2 regions of the Aureibacillus halotolerans genome follow, and region 2 is predicted to be linked to the other one. Evidence: riboswitches for the same ligand, from Rfam matches in the RefSeq annotation. Region 2 holds a riboswitch; the other holds the start of a gene.

Region 1 (10,304 bases), on a different contig from region 2:
AGGCGTACCGGACGTACGTCAAGAAAAAGGAACGCAGCAGGGGACGAAAAGGCGGTGACAGATGCCTCTTAGCGAGTTTTAAGACACGCCCTAAACTTCCGCACCTTACATTTGGCAAATACGCTTAGAAATAGTTGGATAAACCTGAAATTCATTGTTGTGCTTGCTTTTTATACAGGCTGCCATACGCTCGCTTTCCCGCTGGAGTCTCGCTAGTGGACGCTTTTTAATATTGCTCTCATTTTTTATGATGCATGAATTAAAAAGGGATTTTATCTAGTGCCCTTTCCACTACCTTCGTTGGTTATGGTTGAAATTGAACCAAACAAGGTCTATCTCATTTCATTCGTTCTTTACAATAACCAAAAACGGTAACTAACAAGACTCCTGCGGCAAAGCAAACACGATGAGGTGTACGGGAATGTCGACCGCTGCGTCAACAAACTTCGCTTTCTGTGGGGCACGGCTTCAGCTTCCTCGGTAAGCAGGCTTTCCGAGGGGATCTTCAGCTCGCGCTGATCCCACTAGAGTCTACGTATGTAGACTACGCTGATGTTTGTTTCTGCGTACATTGCTTTAATGAGGCTCGGTCTCGTATAGAGGGTAAAAGCCGTGTGGCAACCAATTAAGGCAAGTTCCATGAAAGGTCGGTCTCATTTGATTCGCCCTTTATCATAACCAAAACGACGAATAGCGAGACTCCACGACTAAGAAGTCATGACGAGGTCTTCTCGAGTTGAAGATGCACTTGTGCCCTTTCAAGCTGAACGCGAATGTATAGCCGTTTGTCTAGAGAAAATGGGTTCAAAATGGGCATTTGTAAGAGAACACGCACAGCTTTTTTTCTAATTAGAATACGATCTACATTACCTGATGGGGCACTAGTTATTTAGAGCGTAGAGATCCGCTTCATTAATAAACTCCAAACAGATTCAATTAAATTGTTTGGAGTTTTATAGGGATAAATTAGTAATGTCTTAGGATTCCCGTCGTGTTTTCATTTCCACGGCACGGCTTCAGAACTCGCTATTACGAATTGCTATCGTCCCAGTCTTCGTTTAATTGATCAAAAAATAAGTCAGGGGCTGGTTCTTCCTTGTCTTCCACAACTGGGAGTGGTGGCAATCCTTCAATCGATTTCAGGCCAAAATGCTCCAGAAATTGTGGGGTCGTTCCGTATAAGATGGCTCGTCCGCTACTTTCTTTTCGTCCTTGATCCTCTATCAGTTCACGGGAGAGCAGTGTTGCAATCGGGCGTTCGCTTTTGACGCCACGAATGTCTTCGATTTCCGGCCTTGTCATCGGTTGGTTGTAAGCGATGATCGCCAAAGTTTCCAGTGCAGCTTGGGACAAGGTCGAAGCACCCGGGGTTGTGACCAAACGATCAATATAAGAAAAATACGCTGGCTTCGTCGCAAGCTGGAACATCCCAGCGATTTCGATAATATGTAAACCGCGTGCTTGGTTTTCGTAATATTGCTGCAGAAATGTTAACGCTTCAGCAGCGTCATCCTCACTACACTCAAGCGCGTTGGCCAGCATCGTTAAGTCAGCCCCCTCGTTTCCGGCCGCAAAAAGCATTGCTTCAATAATTGCCGCTCTATTATCAATTGCATTCATTCGTCTATCATCCCTCTAGTCTCAACGTCGTGCTCAAGGTAAAGTTCAATCTCGGAAAAATTGCCTCCTTGGCGGTAGCCAATCTTTTTTGTTTTTAAAAGCTCCAGCACCGCTAAAAAGGTGACAACCACCTGCGTACGATCTCCAGAATCCATTAGCTCTGCAAACGAAAGCCGCTTTCGCTGAAGTCGCTGCACGATGGAGGTCATTTTATGCTCAATCGGAATGTCCTGACGTTGGATAACGGTATCCGGTCTCGCTGGCTCTCCTTGTTCTCGGGTCTTTTGTTGGAGCTTTAACAAACTTTCTGCCAAATCATACAACGAAACATTTTGCAGAACCTCTTCATTTGCTGCTTTTGGAACCGGTAGGGAGTGACATGGCCTCGAAAATAAGCGACTATGCTCTGCTTCGCATTCTCGCAAGCGTGAGGCAGCTTCCTTATACCGTTTGTACAATACCAACTTCTCCATTAACATCGCTGTAGGGTCTTCCTCTTCTTCCTCATCCCAATCGTCAAAAGCGTCGTCTTGGACTTGCGGCAGCAGCATCTTGCTTTTTAGTTCCAGCAATGTGGCTGCCATCACTAAATATTCACTTGCTACATTCAGCTCGATCGTTTTCATCGCATGGATATAGGCCATGTACTGGTCGGTAATTTCCCGAACAGGAATATTGTATATATCAATCTCAAACCGCTGCGTCAGATGAAGCAGCAAATCTAACGGTCCTTCAAAACTTTCCAATTTCACCTGGTACGACACGCCGTTCACCTTAACTTTATAAATTCCAGCCAGGCTGGTCTAGAGCTATTTTATCATAGTTTGCTGCTTATCGTTGACTGACAACAGAACGGTGATACAGCTATTCTGTATACCCATGAAAAAGCCTGCCTCCATAAAGATTGAGTTGCTGGTCAATGCATGAAATCAAAGCTTCCTTTTGTCCCGTTTTTTGATAATGGAAGAGAGCATCTTCAAGCGTTTGACAAAACAAAGGATCTGTCTCGGCAAGCTCTCTTCCAGCCCATTTGCCTTGACCCGTCCAGCGGCCATTCGTTCGGCATACAAATTCCTGAATGTCATGAAGAAGCTGCTGCAACACGTAAATCGTTTCTATCGCTGGACGATCATCCTCAAAATCCACAAGCGTATCCGTTATCGCGTACCTGCGAGAAGAAATATCAAGCTGGGATAACGGATGTGGGCCTTTTTTCAATATCAGTCGAGCTTGTTCTAAAAGCTCAGAACCAATGCCTTCTTGATCGGTGTAAAGAATACCTTCTGCTGTTAAACGAGACATAAACGGCACCCCTGCATACGTTTCAGTGACCATGACGGTTTGCAAAGCACCTTGATTGTAAACAAAAAGCTCCAAAGGACAACCCTCTAAAAGCAAGCTTTCACGATAATAATGCGGAATCGTATCGCTGATGATGACAATATCTACATCTGACCCTGATTTCGCCCGAGAAGCGACATGACTACCACCAATAAATGTTGCATCAGCGTGATGCCAATGCGTATCGACATACTCTTTCGCAATTTTTAGGGACATCAAATACCCCCTTTTTAGAAAGTATATGCGCCGACCTGCATTGACAAAACAAAAACCAAGAACTTCACTCAAGTGCCCATACACTTTTCGTGACGTAAACATATGGTATTACTGTAAGTCAGCTATACATTTAAAAGGAGGAATTTTTAATGAGTGCTTGTGGATATGGATCTGGCAAAGGGTTTGCTTTGATTGTTGTGCTTTTCATTCTTTTGATTATTGTAGGCGCAGCTTGGTGCTAAGCTAACCCATATACCCCCCATTCCGGGGGTTTTTTGCTGTACTCATCGTTTTCACTTGATAGAAGACATCATTTCTGTTCCAATGGAGCAAAGGGGTGATGACCATGCACAGAGACACAAATGTTCCTCCGGAAGCTTTTCTCAGCTATTTGCTGCATTTTCATGGGACAAGGGATTATTTTGAATGCCATGAGATTTTAGAGGACCATTGGAAAAGCGAAGACATTAAAAACCCCTTATGGTCAGGCTTGATACAACTTGCAGTCTCTCAGTACCATCACAGGCGTGGGAATTTTAGAGGCGCTGTTCGGTTGCTCGAGAAGGCGATTGTAAAGCTCCCCGCTGACGACCCCCAACTTCAAGAGCTCGGAGTGGATGGGCCACAATTGCACACGTTGCTCAACACATTACAAACCCGTGCGGCAAACCAACAACTTTATAAAAGTGTAATACTGCCGTTGTCACCATCACTTCAAAAAGCATGCCAAGTTGCATGCGATGAGCAAGGTCTTCTCTTTGGTCAACAAAGTGATCTGACGAATGATTCTCTGATCAACCGTCATATTGAGCGCCATCTATCGGATAAACGATTGTAAGAAAAGAGGCAGCAACGTTGGGGCTTTTGTTATACCGGAACTTTCTCAAGGAATATAACTGGGTAAACCAGTAGTTCAATGTTGGGGTTGCTTTTTACCCTAAAGGGCACAAGGGCAACATCGATTCGAAAGGACCTCATTTGGTTTTATTTGCTCCTGGAGTCTCACTTGTGGCTGCTTTTGATTAGTTAAATCTCTTTCCATGCTCAGGCTTGGCTTTTAAAAAATCTTGTTGTGAAATTTACTCATCCCAGCTACTTCAAATCTCCGGTATTTGAGACCGTGACAAAATAAAAACAAACAACTCGGAAACAAACGTCAGCGTAGTCAAAATACGTAGACTCTAGTGGGATCAGCGCGAGCTGAAGATCCCCTCGGAAAGCTTGCTTTCCGAGGAAGCTGAAGCCGTGCCCCACAGAAAGCGAAGTATTTTGACGTAGCGGTCGTGTTTTCTTTGCCGCTAGTTATTTAGAGCATAGAGATCCGCTTCGTTACTAAAAGACAACCTTTTAGTAAATACAGGATTAGGTGCATTGAAAACTTTGAATTTCCTTTATTTCACCTTGCTTTAACTCAAGCACAGCTACTCTTGAAGGTGATTTTTGCACCGCGAAAGTTGTCTCAATTCTATCAAAAAAACTGACCAAACCCCTATTTTCACAGGAGTTGGTCAGCTTGAATTGGTTTATTCATTTATCGGGGCTTCTTCCTCATCTACGCACCTCGTAAAAAAAGCTGCGGTATCTTCATTTGGGAGCACTGTATACTTGTTCGACAGGAGGGCTTTCAGCTCTTGCACTAAACGATGACCCAATCCCTGGTTACGAAATGATGGATTGACGCATATGTGTTGCAGCTCTGCTTCTTGCCTTTCTGGAAGCAAACGGACGCCGACGATGCCGACCATGTCCTCTTCTTCCTTCCAAAGGTAAAGCTGCCATAGCTCATTTTCCTCATATTCGCGAATGGTTGCCATCAGCTTTTTTAAGTCCTTTTCACCAGGCATAAAAGACAACAAGCCCATTGCAATTTTTTCATAGTTTTTTTTGTATTTCACAAACATGAAAATATCCTCCAGTATTTGCAGTTACCCGACTAATATCAAGCCTTTTCTTTAGGCAAGATAGAAAGAAGGTTCGCCATTTCAACAGCGCTTACGGCAGCATCATACCCTTTATTGCCTGCTTTTGTTCCAGCGCGTTCAATGGCCTGCTCAATTGTATCGGTCGTCAGAACGCCGAAAATCACAGGAATCCCTGTTTTTAAAGCGACCGTCGATAGGCCTTTTGCCGTTTCATTACACACATAATCAAAATGTGGAGTGCCGCCGCGAATGACAGCTCCTAGAGCGACAACGCAATCAAACATCTTTGCTTCTGCAAGCTGTTGTGCAACAACTGGCAGTTCGAATGCTCCTGGCACGCGCACCACATGAATGTCGTCTATATCAACTCCATGACGCGTTAATCCACTGATGCATCCTTGCAGCAACTCTTCCGTAATAAACGAATTAAAACGACCAACGACAATAGCTATCTTACGTCCAGTTCCAACTAAATGTCCCTCATATTCCTTCATGTATCTTCTTCCTCCGTTACATGACCACAAGGTAACAGCTTACATCTTACCTTACTTTGCCTTGTGAATCAATTTTTATTATTAAGTTGAATAAATGTCTAAATTCATTTCCAAAACGATTGTAAATCAACGAGACAATTTCACAGTAAATCAACCTGATTATAAATGAAGCAAATGCCCCATTTTTTGCTTTTTTGTTAAAAGATAATTTTCATTTTCTTTTTCAGCTGGGATTTCTAACGGAACTAAGGACCTGACATTAATACCAAAACGTGTTAACTCAGAAGCTTTTTGAGGGTTGTTCGTTAACAGTCGGATGCTACGAACACCTAGATCGTTCAGCATCTGTGCCGCTTCCGCATAAGAACGCATGTCAGCAGGAAAGCCTAGATGTTCATTTGCCTCCACTGTGTCATAGCCTTTTTCCTGTAGCTCATAAGCCCTGAGCTTGTTTAGCAATCCAATTCCTCGGCCTTCCTGACGCAAATAGAGAACCACACCACCCTCTTTTTCGATGGCCATCAAGCTGGCATCCAATTGCGGCCCACAATCACAACGCTTTGAACCAAATACATCCCCTGTTAAACACTCTGAATGAACCCGAACTAGAACGTCTTCAGCATTCTTTACCTCACCCTTTATCATGGCAAGGTGCTCCTTGCCATCCAGTAAGCTTTTATAGCCGATTGCCTCAAAATCACCAACGCTAGTGGGAAGCTGGATACGTGCCTCTGGCTGCACAAGTGCTTCATTTGTTTGTCGGTAGGTTCGCAAGGCTTGAATGGAAAGCATTTTTAGCGAAAAGGTTTCGGCAATGACTATAAGATCTGGCACTCGCGACATTGACCCATCTTCATTCATCACTTCACAAATAACGCCTGCTGGAACGGTCCCCGACAAAATGGCAAGATCAACCGCTGCTTCAGTATGACCTGGACGAACGAGTACGCCACCTTCTTGGGCAATCAAAGGAAACATATGACCAGGTTTTGTGAAATCCTCGGCAACAGACTCATGACTCGCAACCGCTTTAACGGTAGTCGCACGATCAAACGCCGAAATACCAGTTGAATTGGATCGGTGATCGACACTTACGGTAAATGCAGTACGATGATGGTCCGAATTGGTGTCCGTCATCGGCTGAAAATGTAGTCGATTCGCAATCGATTCATGCACCGGCAAGCAGATCAGACCTCGGCCTTCCTTAGCCATAAAATTAATAGTCTCCGGAGTGATGTGGCTGGCAAGTGCAACAAAATCGCCCTCATTTTCACGTGTCTCGTCATCACAAACAATAATTACTTTGCCTTGTTGTAATTCTCTTACCGCCTCTTCAACAGTACAAAACATGCTGGTTCCTCCTACGCTTCTATTTCTACTTCTTTATGTGTTACGGGAAACTGCAGCAATTTTTCGGTATACTTCATCAGCATGTCTGCTTCAATATTGACGCTGTCTCCTCGTTTTTTTCGTCCAAGGACCGTGTACTCCGACGTATGAGGAATGAGTGAGAGCAGAATAGTCGTGTCGTCTGCCCCAAATAAGGTGAGACTAGTGCCGTCAATCGCGACCGATCCTTTTAAGGCCATATACTTTGCCAAATCATCAGGCAAAGCAATCTTGACGTAGGTGGCATTTGATTCTGGAGTCACATCAACAATTGTACCGACACCATCAACGTGTCCACTAACAAAATGACCTCCAAAACGCCCTTTGGCACTCATGGCCCTTTCTAAATTAACATGAGCTCCTGAAACTAGAGCTCCTATCGTTGTCGCTTTTAGGGTCTCAGGCATAACATCAACAGTAAATGACGTGTCCATTATCTCAATGACAGTTAAACAAACACCGTTAACTGAAATGCTGTCTCCTAACTCCGTTTCTGTGAGCACCGTATTCGCAGCGATTGTGAGTGAGCAGCTGTGCGTCTCTTTTGTAAGGTGAAGCACGTGACCAATTTCTTCAATGATGCCTGTAAACAATGGAACTCCTCCTTTTAGGTTAGACCATATTTTAGAATGACTCCAACACGATTTTTAAGTCCTCGCCAATTTGCTCTGTCTGCTTAAAGTGAAGCCTCGTTGTGTTTGCTAACGAATCTATGCCTTTACCACCAAAGCTAGACAAGGCGTTGTCTCCGCCGAGCAGCATTGGAGCTAGATAGGCGACCACACGTTGATAATTACCTGACGTTAAGAAACTTCCGAGGACGCGTGCTCCCCCTTCCACATAAAGCGAAGTGATGCCATATTCATATAGCAAAGGCAACCATACATCAAGCTGATGTGGATCGGTCTTGATCACCCGAATTCCTAACGCTTCCAATGTGTTGACCTTCTCATCTGAGACATCTCTGTTTGTCAGCACCCACGTTGGCGCCATTTGATCTGTGACGATCGTCGCATTTATTGGCAGCTTTAAGTGACTGTCCAAAACAATTCGAGTTGGTGTTTTTGTCCCAACCCCTCTCGTTGTCAGCGCTGGTTGATCGGCTAACACCGTTTGAATGCCAACGAGGATGCCATCGTGGAGAGAGCGTTCCTTCCAGCCGTCACGACGTGCTCGTTCCCCAGTAATCCACTGGCTCTCCCCCATTGCCGTGGCAATCTTGCCATCGAGGCTTGCTGCAAACTTAAGCGTAGTATAAGGTTTTTTTGCAGAGATATGATGCATAAACATTCGATTTAATTGGGTGGCCTCTTTCTCGAGCACCCCTGTTTCCACACTTACTCCAGCCCTCTTAAGCCATGTCACACCTTTCCCAGCTACAAGCGGATTTGAATCCATGCTAGCAATCACAACACGCGCTACACCAGCCTTAATAATCGCTTCACAGCACGGTGGCGTCCGCCCAGTATGGCTGCAAGGCTCAAGCGTCACGTATATGGTTGCGCCGTTCGCATCCTCGCCAGCCATTTGAAGCGCATTGACTTCAGCATGTGCACGACCGGCTCGTAAATGAGCACCCGTTCCTACGATTGAATTGTCTTTAACGACAACACAGCCGACTAGAGGGTTCGGTGACGTCTGCCCTGTCGCCATAGCAGCCATTTGCAACGCAATCGTCATAAAGTGTTCATCGTTCATTGATTTCACCTCAATTCAAATAAAAAAAACGCCTACAAACCTAATCGGTTCGGGGCGTTGGATTTCGCATCGAAAATAAAGCATACACATCCTGTGCGTGCTGTACGAAGCAATAAAAGCGTAGCATAAAGAAGCCTTTCTCAGGCGCTAAACGCTTTTGCATAACCTTCTCCCATCCAGACTTTCACTGTCGGTCCCAGAATTTCACCAGGTCCACCGCAACACACTTACGTGCGTTACGGGTCACGGACTGAGGATACAACTAAATGTCAGATCCATCACCGCCGGTAGGGAATTTCACCCTGCCCCGAAGGTTTATTCAATTGTTTGGTTTGTCCGAATTACTTCGGCATTAGGAACAAAATATAGATAGCTCCCCACAACATTGAGCCAAGGAGAAGCACTAAAAACAAAGTAATGTTTTTCTTACGCATCTCCATCAACAGTCACTGTCGCCATTTTATCGCCGTTTTCCATTGCCAATGCTGCATCAAGACCTTCTGTCACTTGACCAAAAATGGTATGAACCCCATCCAAATGTGGCTGAGCCTCATGCACGATAAAAAACTGACAGCTTCCAGTGTCTTTGCCCGCGTGAGCCATTGAAAGTGCGCCGGGAACATGCTTATGAACATTATTTTCAGCTTCACATGCGATCGTGTAGCCCGCATCTCCTGTGCCTGTACCAAGTGGGCATCCCCCTTGTGATACAAAACCTGGAATAACACGGTGGAACGTCAATCCATCGTAAAAACCTTTTTTAATCAATGATTCAAAGTTTTCGACTGTTTTCGGTGCCTCTTCTGGATAAAGCTCAATCGTAAGTTTTTTACCGTTCTCTAGTGTCATCGTTACTGTTTTTGCCATAAGTATCTCTCCTATCAAATCGTTGTTTCTGTTTTTTTGTAATTGCGCAGTGTGAGGTCAAATTGTGTCAAGTCCTCATAGGTTTCTCTTCGTATGGCAGTAAACGCTTCTCCATTTTCGATAAATACAACAGCTGGACGTGGGTTGCGGTTGTAATGGTTTGCCATTGAATAACCATAGGCTCCTGTGCTCGGAACGGCAAGAATATCGCCAGCACTTGATTGCGGCAATGCCACGTCCCATATGAGCATATCGCCTGTTTCACAGCACTTCCCCGCGATTGACACCGTTTCATCCGCTCCGGCATTTGGTCTCTCTGCAAGAGCTGCATCGTATTTTGCCTGGTAAAGAGCAGGGCGTAAATTATCACTCATGCCCCCATCCACTGACACATACGTTCGAATGCCTGGAATATCCTTTCGACTGCCAAGCGTGTAAAGTGTTGTCGCCGCTTCACCAACGAGCGAGCGTCCTGGTTCAATCCAAACTTCAGGCATTGCAAGCCCACGTTCTAAGACGGCGCTTGAAATATAATCAAGTACCTCACCCAACACGAGACCGATAGGCATTGGTGTATCTTCATCGGTATAGCGAATGCCGAAGCCTCCGCCGATATTCAAAACCTCTGCTTCTTGATTGTACTTTACCTTCCACTCAGAAAGCAAAGCAATCAGCTTTTCAGCAGCGTGAGTAAACCCAGTGGCTTCAAAAATCTGTGATCCGATATGGCAATGCAACCCTTTAAAACACAGTCTAG
Region 2 (10,304 bases):
AAGACAGCTGTAAAAGGTTTGCCCTTCTATATACTCAATGACAAGGTATCCATCGCCATATTCATAAAGTGTTGGATAAAAAGACAGTCCTTGGAGCTGGCGATAAATGGCTGCTTCTTCTTGAGCAATATGATGAAAGGGTGTAAAAAACACTTTTAACACTTTAGATGTGCCTTTGATTCGAAATACATAGGCACTTCTGCCTTTTCCGGCGAAAATAAGCTCTTCTGCTTTTGAAAGCAATGAAGGCTCTTGCTCAGATGCTGAAAATTGAACACTATGTGCAAGCTCACGTGCTGTTTTCATTCGTGGTCACCTCTTCTAAGACCTTACTATCAATTGATGATTGATGAGGCCACTTATACAAAAAAGACCTCACCGAAGAACGGTAAAGGTCTCGCAAACAACAAATGTTGTAAGCAAAGCCGAGGATTGCTCCTGTACTGACGACTTTACTTTTTTGAGCTACTCCCCTTTAAAGGAAAAAAACAATTCAACATCATTGAAAATTGACTTCTTTTGTAATCTATAGAATACCTTAGCGTATCCCTATACGTCAAGGTGTAACACCTTTGAATCAACTCGTTTGCTGAGCATTTAATCTGTCATTGGCTTCTACTTTATGATCAAGTGCGATAATGCGTGCTAGCGCAGTGGAAGGGGTCATTTTACGATAATGATGCGCGCCATTTGGCTCCTCATCTGCTTCATCTGCCTCATGAACGATCCGCTGCAATGGATTTAAAGCCAACTTTCCCTCTGGAAGGTATGAATCGGTATGAAGGAGAATCGCAATGGCGACGGTCTTGGCATTCGCAGGATGCTCTCCAAGCTGAAGAAGTAGCTTATGCGCACGTGTCGCGCCTTTAATGGCATGAATATCGTTTTGACGATAAAGCGCTGTGTCCCATTCACCGTCTCGATACCAAGTATAATGCCCAATATCGTGTAACAGACCCGCTTTTGCGGCGAAATCCATATTCTCCCCTTCTCGTTGCGCGTACGCCGCTGCATGCTCTGCAACCGTTACCGCATGTGCAATGCCTGAACGGGAGAGATATTTTTGGGCAATAGGGTGTAAAAACAGTTGTTCCAAAGTGACCTTACGCATTGTTGCTCCTCCTTTCCCTACAGTTTATTCACACTTCGCGAAAAATGTATTCTTACGAATATATCATTTTTCATTGCGTGCAACAAGTTTTTTTGATTTTAAATACCGCTCAGTTTACGCGGAAAGCCCGACATAACAAATATAACCTATCATCGCCAGCATGATCGCGTATTCCACAACACCGCCCGTTTTTGTGTAAAGCGGTGAACGCACGCGCAATCGAATAGGCCAAAACAGTTGAATGCCTTTCGTTGTTAACGCATCGAGGAGTAAGTGACTTCCTACACCAAACGCATACCCCACTGCGTAGGAAGACTCAGGAAGTAGATTGTAAAGCAAGAGGCTCCCCCCGATAAACAGCACCCAGCTATGTGTGATGGTTCGATGCCCAAACAATCCACTAATCAGCCATGAAAGACCTTTAAAGCGACGCCCAATTTTAGATCCCTTATGACAAAGATCCGGTAAAAGCGAGCTAATTGTACTCATAATGAGAACAACCCCTGGTGAAGCATTTGTGAATTCAATCGCTAGACAACCTGCTGCGATGCCGCCGACAATATGTGTTTTTCCTGTCATCCTTAAATCTCCGTTCATTGCATTTTCTAAGTACATTTGTTCGCTTTCTATTGTAACGTTCTTTTTCCCTACTGAGAAGAGGAGATCTATTTGATGCATCCTTTGTTTTAATTTGTGTGCGTAGGGAAAACTTGCTATAAGGAATCAAGTATAAGGAGATGATTTAGAATGGCACACTCAATACGTGTAGAAAAAGATGTATCCCTATTCGTTGAAGATATCGGTGAAGGGCAGCCGATCGTCTTTATTCATGGCTGGCCAGTTAATCATAAAATGTTTGAGTATCAGATGAACGAACTGCCTAAAAAAGGGTACCGATGTATCGGCATTGACCTTCGTGGCTTTGGCAAATCAGACAAACCAGCATTTGGGTATGATTACGATACGCTTGCTCAGGATGTAAAAAAGGTCATTGATTCGCTACAACTATCAAATGTTTTTGTGGCAGGCTTTTCAATGGGAGGACCGATTGCCATTCGTTACGCAACGAAGTTCGCCGGTGACGAACTCAAGCAATTAATCCTTATGGGTGCAGCAGCGCCTAGCTTTACACAGCGTAGTGGGTATGATGTAGGGATGAAAAAAGAGGATGTGGATGAACTTATTACTTCTATCCAAGCGGATCGGCCACAAGCTATAAAAGATTTTGGCTCTGCATTCTTTTACAGCGATGTTTCTGATTCTTTGGCGAACTGGTTTTTAGGTCTAGGTCTTGAAGCCTCGGCATATGGCACCATTGCAGCGGCAGAATCTTTAAGGGATGAAGACCTTCGCGAAGAAGTCACGAAGGTGTCTGTTCCTACATTGCTCATGCATGGCAAAAAAGATGAGATTTGTGACTTTGCCTTTTCAGAAAAATTGCATGAGGCGATTCCGAATTCAACTTTGATACCGTTTGAAAACAGCGGTCACGGTCTCATCTATGATGAAAAAGAGGCTTGCAACCAAGCCCTGCTTAATTTATTGCGTTAAAAGAGGAGCTGTCCCTAGATGTACATTTGGGACAGCTCCTCTTCTTTATTTAGTTACTCAACTTTCGCAGAGCAAAAAACACATTGAATGTTGACTGTGCATGAGTTGAAGCAAGGTGAGATAGATCTATTGACATCTTGAAAACATGTGTAAATTTAGAGATGCTAATGTTCACAATCCTGGATCTTTAAAAGGTCGTCTTTTGTATCGAAGAACTTCTACACCTTAAATCACGACTGCTTCGTCAAAATACTTCGCTTTCACCTTAAATGGCACAAGGGCAACATCTACTCAAAAAGACTTCGTCATGTTTTCTTTGCAACCTAAAGGGCATAAGTGCAACATCGATTCGAAAGTACCTCATCGTGTTTTCTTTACCGCAGGAGTCTATGTATGTTGACTACGCTGATGTTTTTTTCTGCGTTTTTATTCTTGTCACATAATAACATGAGGGCATTATTAAAAGCAGCCACTAGCGAGACTCCTGCGGGAAAAGCGAGCTAAGCGAGACCCCACAGAGCGCGCAAGCGATCGAGGAGGCTCGCAGTTCGCCCGGCGGCAAAGAAATCACGACGATAGTACTTCTGAGTCGATGATGCACTTGTACCCTTTAGGGTGAAAGCGAGCGTATGGCAGCTTGTATCAAAAGCAACTACAACATGGATAGTAGGTTTACCCAGTGATATCTAAGCGTACCTGCAAAATAAAAGGTGCGAAAGTTGAGTTAGATTGACTTCTCCCATGCTTGACGAGCAAGGCTTGCCATAACCAGAGATTGTTCCCACCGCTGTGCTTTTTCTTCTTCTTCACTTTGACCAATCAAAGCATATGGCGGCGGTCCAAGCTCACAAACAAAGGGAAAATAACTCCCCTCAGTAGCTGTACGTCTCCATTTCCTCATTCCCTCCGTCCACCAACGAAGAAAATCGTCGTTGTTCGGGTGCGAAACGTCCACCTGAATCTGTTCTCCGTTGGATATTCGTCCATGAATGGATGCTGTTCTGTTTAATAAAACCTGTAGCAAAGTCTCTGCCTCAGCAGAAATGGTTTTCATTTCTCCAGCCAACACATAATGAGAAAAGTCAATGGTTAGCTCTAAGTTGTTGTGGCAATTCACGTAGGACACAGTGCGAAGGAGGTCCTGTGTAATTGTACCGCGGTGTGTTTCAATATAAACCGGAACACCAGCCTCATCTGCTGCATCATGCATGGATTGAAGCAGTTCACCTGCTTGGTCACCAACAAGAAATGGCGTCATGACTTGGGCATTGATGAACGACACTTTTCCTTCATACGCATGTACTTTCTCCAAAAATCCCTTGAAATCATCGAGACTTGATGGATATGCGTTTACACTAAAGTGAAGCTGGTGATCCGATAGCGCTTGTTGCCACCACTGTGCCTTTTCTTCTTCAGGCAAAAATCCACAAATCCCAGTAAAACCAGCGTTGTGAATTGCCGCTATTTTACTAGCGTCGTCCCATTCTTTACCGTTTTCACCAAGTCCTTGCATCGTCCACCACGCCATTTGCACATCAAGATGGTGTTTAGTGCGGATAGACATCTTCGTGTTCAACTCCACAAGGACCGCCATCAGGATTTATGTTCAATTCAAGTGATTCTCCATTGCTTTTGTACAGCGGGTTGTAATGCATGCCAATTTCTCTCGCGGATGCGTTGGCATAATGACAAATAAACGCCCGTCGAAAGCGGTCCTTCGTTTTGTTTCTATACGAGCCATGAATTAAATTGCCATTAAAGAAGAGTACATCGCCTTCATCAAGTTTTACAGGAACAGCTTTTTTACCTTTAGGTGGTTTAACGTAACCTTTTGTAAAGGACTCAGTGGCATCGGATTCCTCTGGACAAACGATTTCATCGTTGTTGGTTTGTGGAACAACGAGCAACCCCCCATTGTCTTCGTCCGCGGCATCAATTGCTGTCCAAGCCGCAATACAGTTCCCTGGATCAACTTTTAAAAAAAAGTTATCTTGATGCAGTGCCTGCCCTCTTGCACCTGGTGGCTTATAGTAAAACATACTCTGCGCAGCAAGCACGTCCTCACTATACAAGTCTTCAAGCACATCAAGCACAGGTGAATGAAGCATATAATTTTTTGCGGTTTCATTAAATCGATGTGGGTGCATCACGCGAGGGTAGCGTTGTAACGGGTCCACTGCATCCCCTGACAAATCAGGTTCAAAATAACCAGGAACACTTTCATTTCCAATCCGCTCAAATGTGCTACGAATTACTTCAACGTCCTCTTGTGAAAACAGCCCTTTAACGACGACATATCCTTCATTATCGAATGTGCTTTTTTGTTCCTTCGTTAGCCTTTTCATGTTTGCATCTCCTCCTTGTAATCCTCTTTGTAAAGCGTACTAAAAAGCAAGCGTTTGCAACAGATAGCATCTGGCTAATGAACCATAGGATTTTGCTGTTTTTAAAAAGGAGATACCTTGTTATTGAAAAATTGTTACAGGCACAAAAACAATAAAAAAGAATCATCGCTTCCTCGATGGGAATGATGATTCTGATGTTTGCATTTGTACATGACGCCTTTTTTCGTTTTTGTCTTCCGAGTTGTCAAATCCGCAGCTGCATAAGGGCTTCGATTTAATTCAGGATCTCTTCTCCCCTCTCTAATTCGCTTGCTGCGCACTTTTTTCGCTTTCGATCGGGCCATTCTATTTCTCTCCTTCATGTTAGTTCTTGTTTTCATAAAAAACGAGCCGATTGTACGCGGGATCAGTAACCGTGCATTCCTTCCCTCCGGCTGGTCCATCCTCTAATCCCGGACGCGCGAAAGAGGCTTGCTGCGCCAAAAGTTGTTTCTGAAACGTTTCTATATTACCGACCTCAATGCGCAACGCTGCTCCTGGAGAGGAATCACCATAATGCTCACTTAAATGAAGAATACACTTGTCTTTTGAGACTTGCATATACAACGGAAAATCCTCTTCAAAGCGATGTGTCCAATCAACTGTAAAACCAAGAAAATCACAATAAAAATGTTTCGTTAGCTCTTCATCAAAAAAACGAAGAATTGGTATTGGAGCATTCATTGCATCAACCTCCTTTTCGTCAGTATACCATATGTTGATTCTATCGAATGATGCATCTATCCGCTATACTATAGGTAGAAAAATGTTCATTGGCATAGCTTCATTGGTTTTCTATTTCTTAGGGAGACGAAGGACACTGCTAAATAACGTCATTACAAAAATTGCATTGCTAAAAATAATCGTATGCGCTTTCATTGTCTCTCCGTCTTGAATCTCCATCTTTTCAGCATGTTTAATCCTGAGCAACCCACTAGACAAAATGAAAAAAGGCGCATATAGTAAGCATTAAGCTAACAAATAAACTAAATTTAATTGAATATGGATCTTCGGGGCAGGTGCAACTCCTGACCGGCGGTGAAAGCCCGCGACTCCTTATTGATGACGTCAGTAAGGACTGATCTGGTGAGATTCCAGAGCCGACGGTTAAAGTCCGGATGGGAGAAGATCACAATAAACATGGGCTATAATTTCAAAAAATTATGTGCACACGTTTATTTGATCACCCCTGTTTCCCGTGGAACAGGGGTGATTTGATTTTCGACGAGATCGTATTCAGCCGAAAGGGTTGAAGACATCATGCAACAACGGAATCACACATTTTGGCTCATTGTGATTGGCGCAGCATTTTGGGGCGCAACACCTGTTTTCCGGATGCTATTGCTGGATTCAATGACATCCACACAAATTGTTCTCATTGAACACATCGTGCTCGCACTCGTTACAGCACCTATTTTATACGCACACCGTCACGAGCTTGCTAGCTTAAATTGGCGTGATGTTGGCGCCCTCTTATTTATTTCCTGGGGTGGGTCAGCTGTTGCCTCGTTGCTCTTTACGCAAGGTCTTACCTACGGGGATATGAATGCCGTATTGCTGCTTCAAAAGGTCCAACCGATTGCGGCTATCCTTCTGGCACGTGTGTTGTTAAAGGAAAAGCTTCCTAAGCAATTTTCGTTTTTGTTTCCACTCGCTCTTGTAGGGACCTATTTCTTAACGTTTGGATTTTCTTTCCCTCTCAATGGTTGGGGAGAGGTTATAAATGTCGGAAGCTTATATTCTCTTGGCGCAGCCGTCTTATGGGGCGGTGCGACAGTGATGGGGCGTATTTTACTTAAAAAATTACAGTTTGAAACGGTCACCTCTTTACGCTTTCTTCTCGCTCTGCCCATGCTCGTATTGCTGTACAGCATTTCTCGGGATGCCTGGACGCTCCCTACTGAAGCGACTGCGCTCACAATGATTGCCGTCAATCTGCTTATTTCGGCATTGCTCCCAGGTCTCTTAAGCATGATGCTCTACTACAAAGGACTAGGGACAATGAAAGCATCAACGGCAACGCTGGCAGAACTCAGCTTTCCAATGACAGGCCTTCTCGTCAACTGGCTCGTTTTCCAACAAGAAGTGACCTTTGCTCAGATGATTGGTTTTCTTCTTATATGGATCGCTTTGTTCCTCATCTCTAGGCAAAAGGATGCTGCTTCGCCCGTTCAGAATGGTACAGTATCGTCTATTCCTGCATCACCGACTAGGTAAGAGATTGTCTTATCAAATCAAGTCTACACGTACAGCTTTCGAGTGCATATCGGAAGCAAACTCTTGGAAATGGCCAAAAGCGGATGCCCTCTAAATGCATCCGCTTTTTTATTAAAGCACGGTATGAGGATTCGCTGACAAAGCTTGGCTCGAGCATTGTTTTCGAAAATCGCTAGGGGATTTTCCCATTGCCTTTTTGAATGCACGGTTAAACGAAATATAATTGACATAGCCCACCTTCGAGCTGATGTCCTGAATCGTTTCGTTCGTTGTGAGCATAAGACGTTTTGCTTCATCCATGCGAAGTCTCGTCAGAAAATCAAGGAACTTCTCACCCGTCCCCTCCTTAAAACGCTGGCTGACATATTTGCTATTCATTTGAAAGACATCACTTAACATTGCTAACGAAATGTCTGGATTTGCATAATGGGTTTCAATGTATCGCTTCATGCACAGAACGACATTTAGTTGCTGCTGTTCATTGTTGTCGTTCTTTAGTGCATCATGGAGCTCATGCAAAATCGTTCTTCCTTCAGCTTCCAATTCCTCAATCGTCTCAAACCGATGACTCAACAAACGGAGCGCTTGATACGTTTTCCGCCAAGCTGAAGATCCCTTCCAATGCGTAATATTCTGGTCTGCATATTGGAGCATGTAATCAAAAAGCTGAACAATATCAGAACGCATCAAACCGCACTGTTTCATCTTTTCAAACCATTGCTTCCATGCGGCCTCCCATGCCGTGTTCAGTTCTCCAAAGTCGCGAACCATACGCGACACATCTCTCAACATTGGATACACATCGTTCGATGATGGAGAATGGCATTCGTTATGAACCAACAGCTGGTTACTGCCTTTTACTGCTTTATACTCAAGGGCAGTGATTGCTGATCTTGCCGATGTAACCACATCTTTCCACGCTGTCTTTACATCTCCTAATCCGATGGACACCGTTGTTTCAACGTGTTCCTCGACCCATAACCGATAAGCGGAAATCCACTTTTTTATTGACCTGATCTCTATCTCGTCACCCCAAAGTACAACAAATAGTCGCTTCTCTTCCAACCATTCTACCCATACGGTCGAATTTGCTTCTTGGGCTTGGTAATGAAGAGCATTTTTTAATATGAATTTTTTCAACGACTGATCTTCGCTTTTATTGTTCGCTGTAAATTTGTTATATGCGTCTACTTCGACCACAGCTACAACAAATGCTTCACCGTGCTCGATTCCAACATCCTGAACAGCCTGCTGCCAATCAACCTCTGTTCGTTGTGCACGCCCCTCTAGCAATTCTCGAAACACATGCTTTTGCTGTAAACTACGATGCTGTTGCTGCGCAAGTAAGCCCTTCTTTTCTTCGGCAATCATCTTTTCAATCGTTGTTTGGATAACATTGAACTCATTTCCAGATAAAGCTTGTGAGGTGTCCTGAGAAGACGCTTGTATGATGCCCATGATCTGTCGAATTGGCTTATAATTCCGATAACCCATATAGATCATCCAGCCAATACCGAGTATTGAAATGATGACCGCAAGAATCCCCCATATGCTGTGCAAAAAGAAAGCAAAGCCCACTAGCTTCCCTTCTTTAAGACTCGTTTCAATTGTCCAACCAGTATATCCTGACGTATAGGAAGCAAAAACTGGAGATTCTGATGCCGCTCGCGAATGAGCTTTCTGCATCTCTTTCAGAGGTTGTTGCTTCTGATCCAAAATGCGTACCGTCGTTATATCGGCATCGTACATTCCCCCAAGCGTCCGGTGTAACGCCTCTAAGCTCACATTAACCACGTACATACCTGAACGATCAGACGTTTCACGAACTAACGTGGTGACTGTCTTTTTCGTCTGATCCGCATACGCCTGAAACTCCCTTGCTTGACTCCAACCTTGGAACGCAGAACCTTTGTTAATATAAGCTTTGTCACTAAAGTTTGCTAATGCGACCGCCTTGCCATTTAAAAGCACCGTATTGTCTTCAAAACGTACGAGATACGCTGAATGCACCTGTGGGTAATCCGATTTTAATTGTTCAATTGCCTCGACCGCCTGAATGGTTGTAAAGGCATCTCCCTTTTGATGCAAATAATCCTTCACCGCTTCATTGGTTAACACATCACTCAACACTGAATAGTCTACTGTCCGCAATGCATTGTCAATATATGTGATCACATGTGAGGCTAAAAAATCATTGGCCTTTAACGCTTCTTTTCGAGTCGATTCGTTTAGACTCTGAAAAAATAAGAAAAACAAGACTGTTACAACCATTAAAAACGCCGATGTATAAGACCACGCCCACCGACGCAACCAATGCTTCTTCACCTCTCGTCCCCCTATCTTATAAAGAAGTATTCAGCAACGGAATACGAATAGTATCTCATAAAAATGTCGGAATATAAACAACTTACAAAATTTTATTCTGTAAGTTTGTATGACAATCTGATAAGTAGCTCGCCTCAAACACAAAAACGTCGCTGTCTCAAAAGCCCCTCTAAATATAGAAAATCTCGAGGCTTTTAAAAATTGCCTCGAGGTTTTTGTACCAATATGCTGAATCTGGTAGTCATCTTTCATCCAGTTTGCTCACTATATCCACTTTCTCTTAATTGCGCATAAAGACCATTGAAACTGAGCAAGCTTTCATGGTCCCCATCTTCGACGATTTGTCCTTTGTCCATCACAATAATCCGATCTGCTTTTTGTGCTAAAGATAAATTATGTGTGATAAATAAAACTGTGGTCCCTCTATCCAACAACTGAAGAATGGATTTCGAAACCAGATTCTCGGACTCATTATCTAAGGATGATGTAACCTCATCAAGAATAATAAGAGGAGCTTTGCGTACAAAGGCCCGTGCTAACGCAATTCTTTGACGTTGCCCCCCTGACAATGAAGATCCTCTTTCCCTGATTGAAGTATCATACTGTTGGTCTAATGTATCGATAAAATCATTAGAATTGGCAAGGCTACTTGCTTCTATAACATCATTCATTGTCATGTCTTCAATACTTCCAAGTTCAATATTTTCTTTAATTGT

What was found. A riboswitch is a leader RNA that binds a small molecule or an ion and turns the genes downstream of it on or off. The one in region 2 is predicted to bind FMN.
Region 1: another riboswitch for FMN. It lies ahead of ribD (bifunctional diaminohydroxyphosphoribosylaminopyrimidine deaminase/5-amino-6-(5-phosphoribosylamino)uracil reductase RibD); the one in region 2 lies ahead of EV213_RS01930 (DMT family transporter).

Annotation. Positions count from the first base shown of each region.
Region 1 covers NZ_SNYJ01000003.1:153,363-163,666, forward strand. Annotated here, with positions in the region: gene scpB (SMC-Scp complex subunit ScpB) at 1,030-1,620, opposite strand; gene EV213_RS05240 (segregation/condensation protein A) at 1,617-2,384, opposite strand; gene EV213_RS05245 (nucleotidyltransferase domain-containing protein) at 2,485-3,177, opposite strand; gene EV213_RS05250 (YjcZ family sporulation protein) at 3,327-3,419, shown strand; gene EV213_RS05255 (DUF309 domain-containing protein) at 3,524-4,015, shown strand; gene EV213_RS05260 (GNAT family N-acetyltransferase) at 4,701-5,078, opposite strand; gene ribH (6,7-dimethyl-8-ribityllumazine synthase) at 5,117-5,593, opposite strand; gene EV213_RS05270 (bifunctional 3,4-dihydroxy-2-butanone-4-phosphate synthase/GTP cyclohydrolase II) at 5,753-6,943, opposite strand; gene ribE (riboflavin synthase) at 6,955-7,575, opposite strand; gene ribD (bifunctional diaminohydroxyphosphoribosylaminopyrimidine deaminase/5-amino-6-(5-phosphoribosylamino)uracil reductase RibD) at 7,607-8,680, opposite strand; FMN riboswitch at 8,841-8,999, opposite strand; gene EV213_RS05285 (peptidylprolyl isomerase) at 9,107-9,547, opposite strand; gene lysA (diaminopimelate decarboxylase) at 9,562-10,304, opposite strand, start outside.
Region 2 covers NZ_SNYJ01000001.1:431,741-442,044, forward strand. Annotated here, with positions in the region: gene EV213_RS01890 (protein kinase family protein) at 1-306, opposite strand, end outside; gene EV213_RS01895 (HD domain-containing protein) at 578-1,111, opposite strand; gene EV213_RS01900 (metal-dependent hydrolase) at 1,226-1,690, opposite strand; gene EV213_RS01905 (alpha/beta fold hydrolase) at 1,859-2,662, shown strand; gene EV213_RS01910 (apurinic/apyrimidinic endonuclease family protein) at 3,387-4,226, opposite strand; gene EV213_RS01915 (phytanoyl-CoA dioxygenase family protein) at 4,210-5,007, opposite strand; gene EV213_RS01920 (hypothetical protein) at 5,142-5,351, opposite strand; gene EV213_RS01925 (glyoxalase superfamily protein) at 5,371-5,730, opposite strand; FMN riboswitch at 6,049-6,180, shown strand; gene EV213_RS01930 (DMT family transporter) at 6,307-7,263, shown strand; gene EV213_RS01935 (helix-turn-helix domain-containing protein) at 7,375-9,588, opposite strand; gene EV213_RS01940 (ABC transporter ATP-binding protein) at 9,837-10,304, opposite strand, start outside.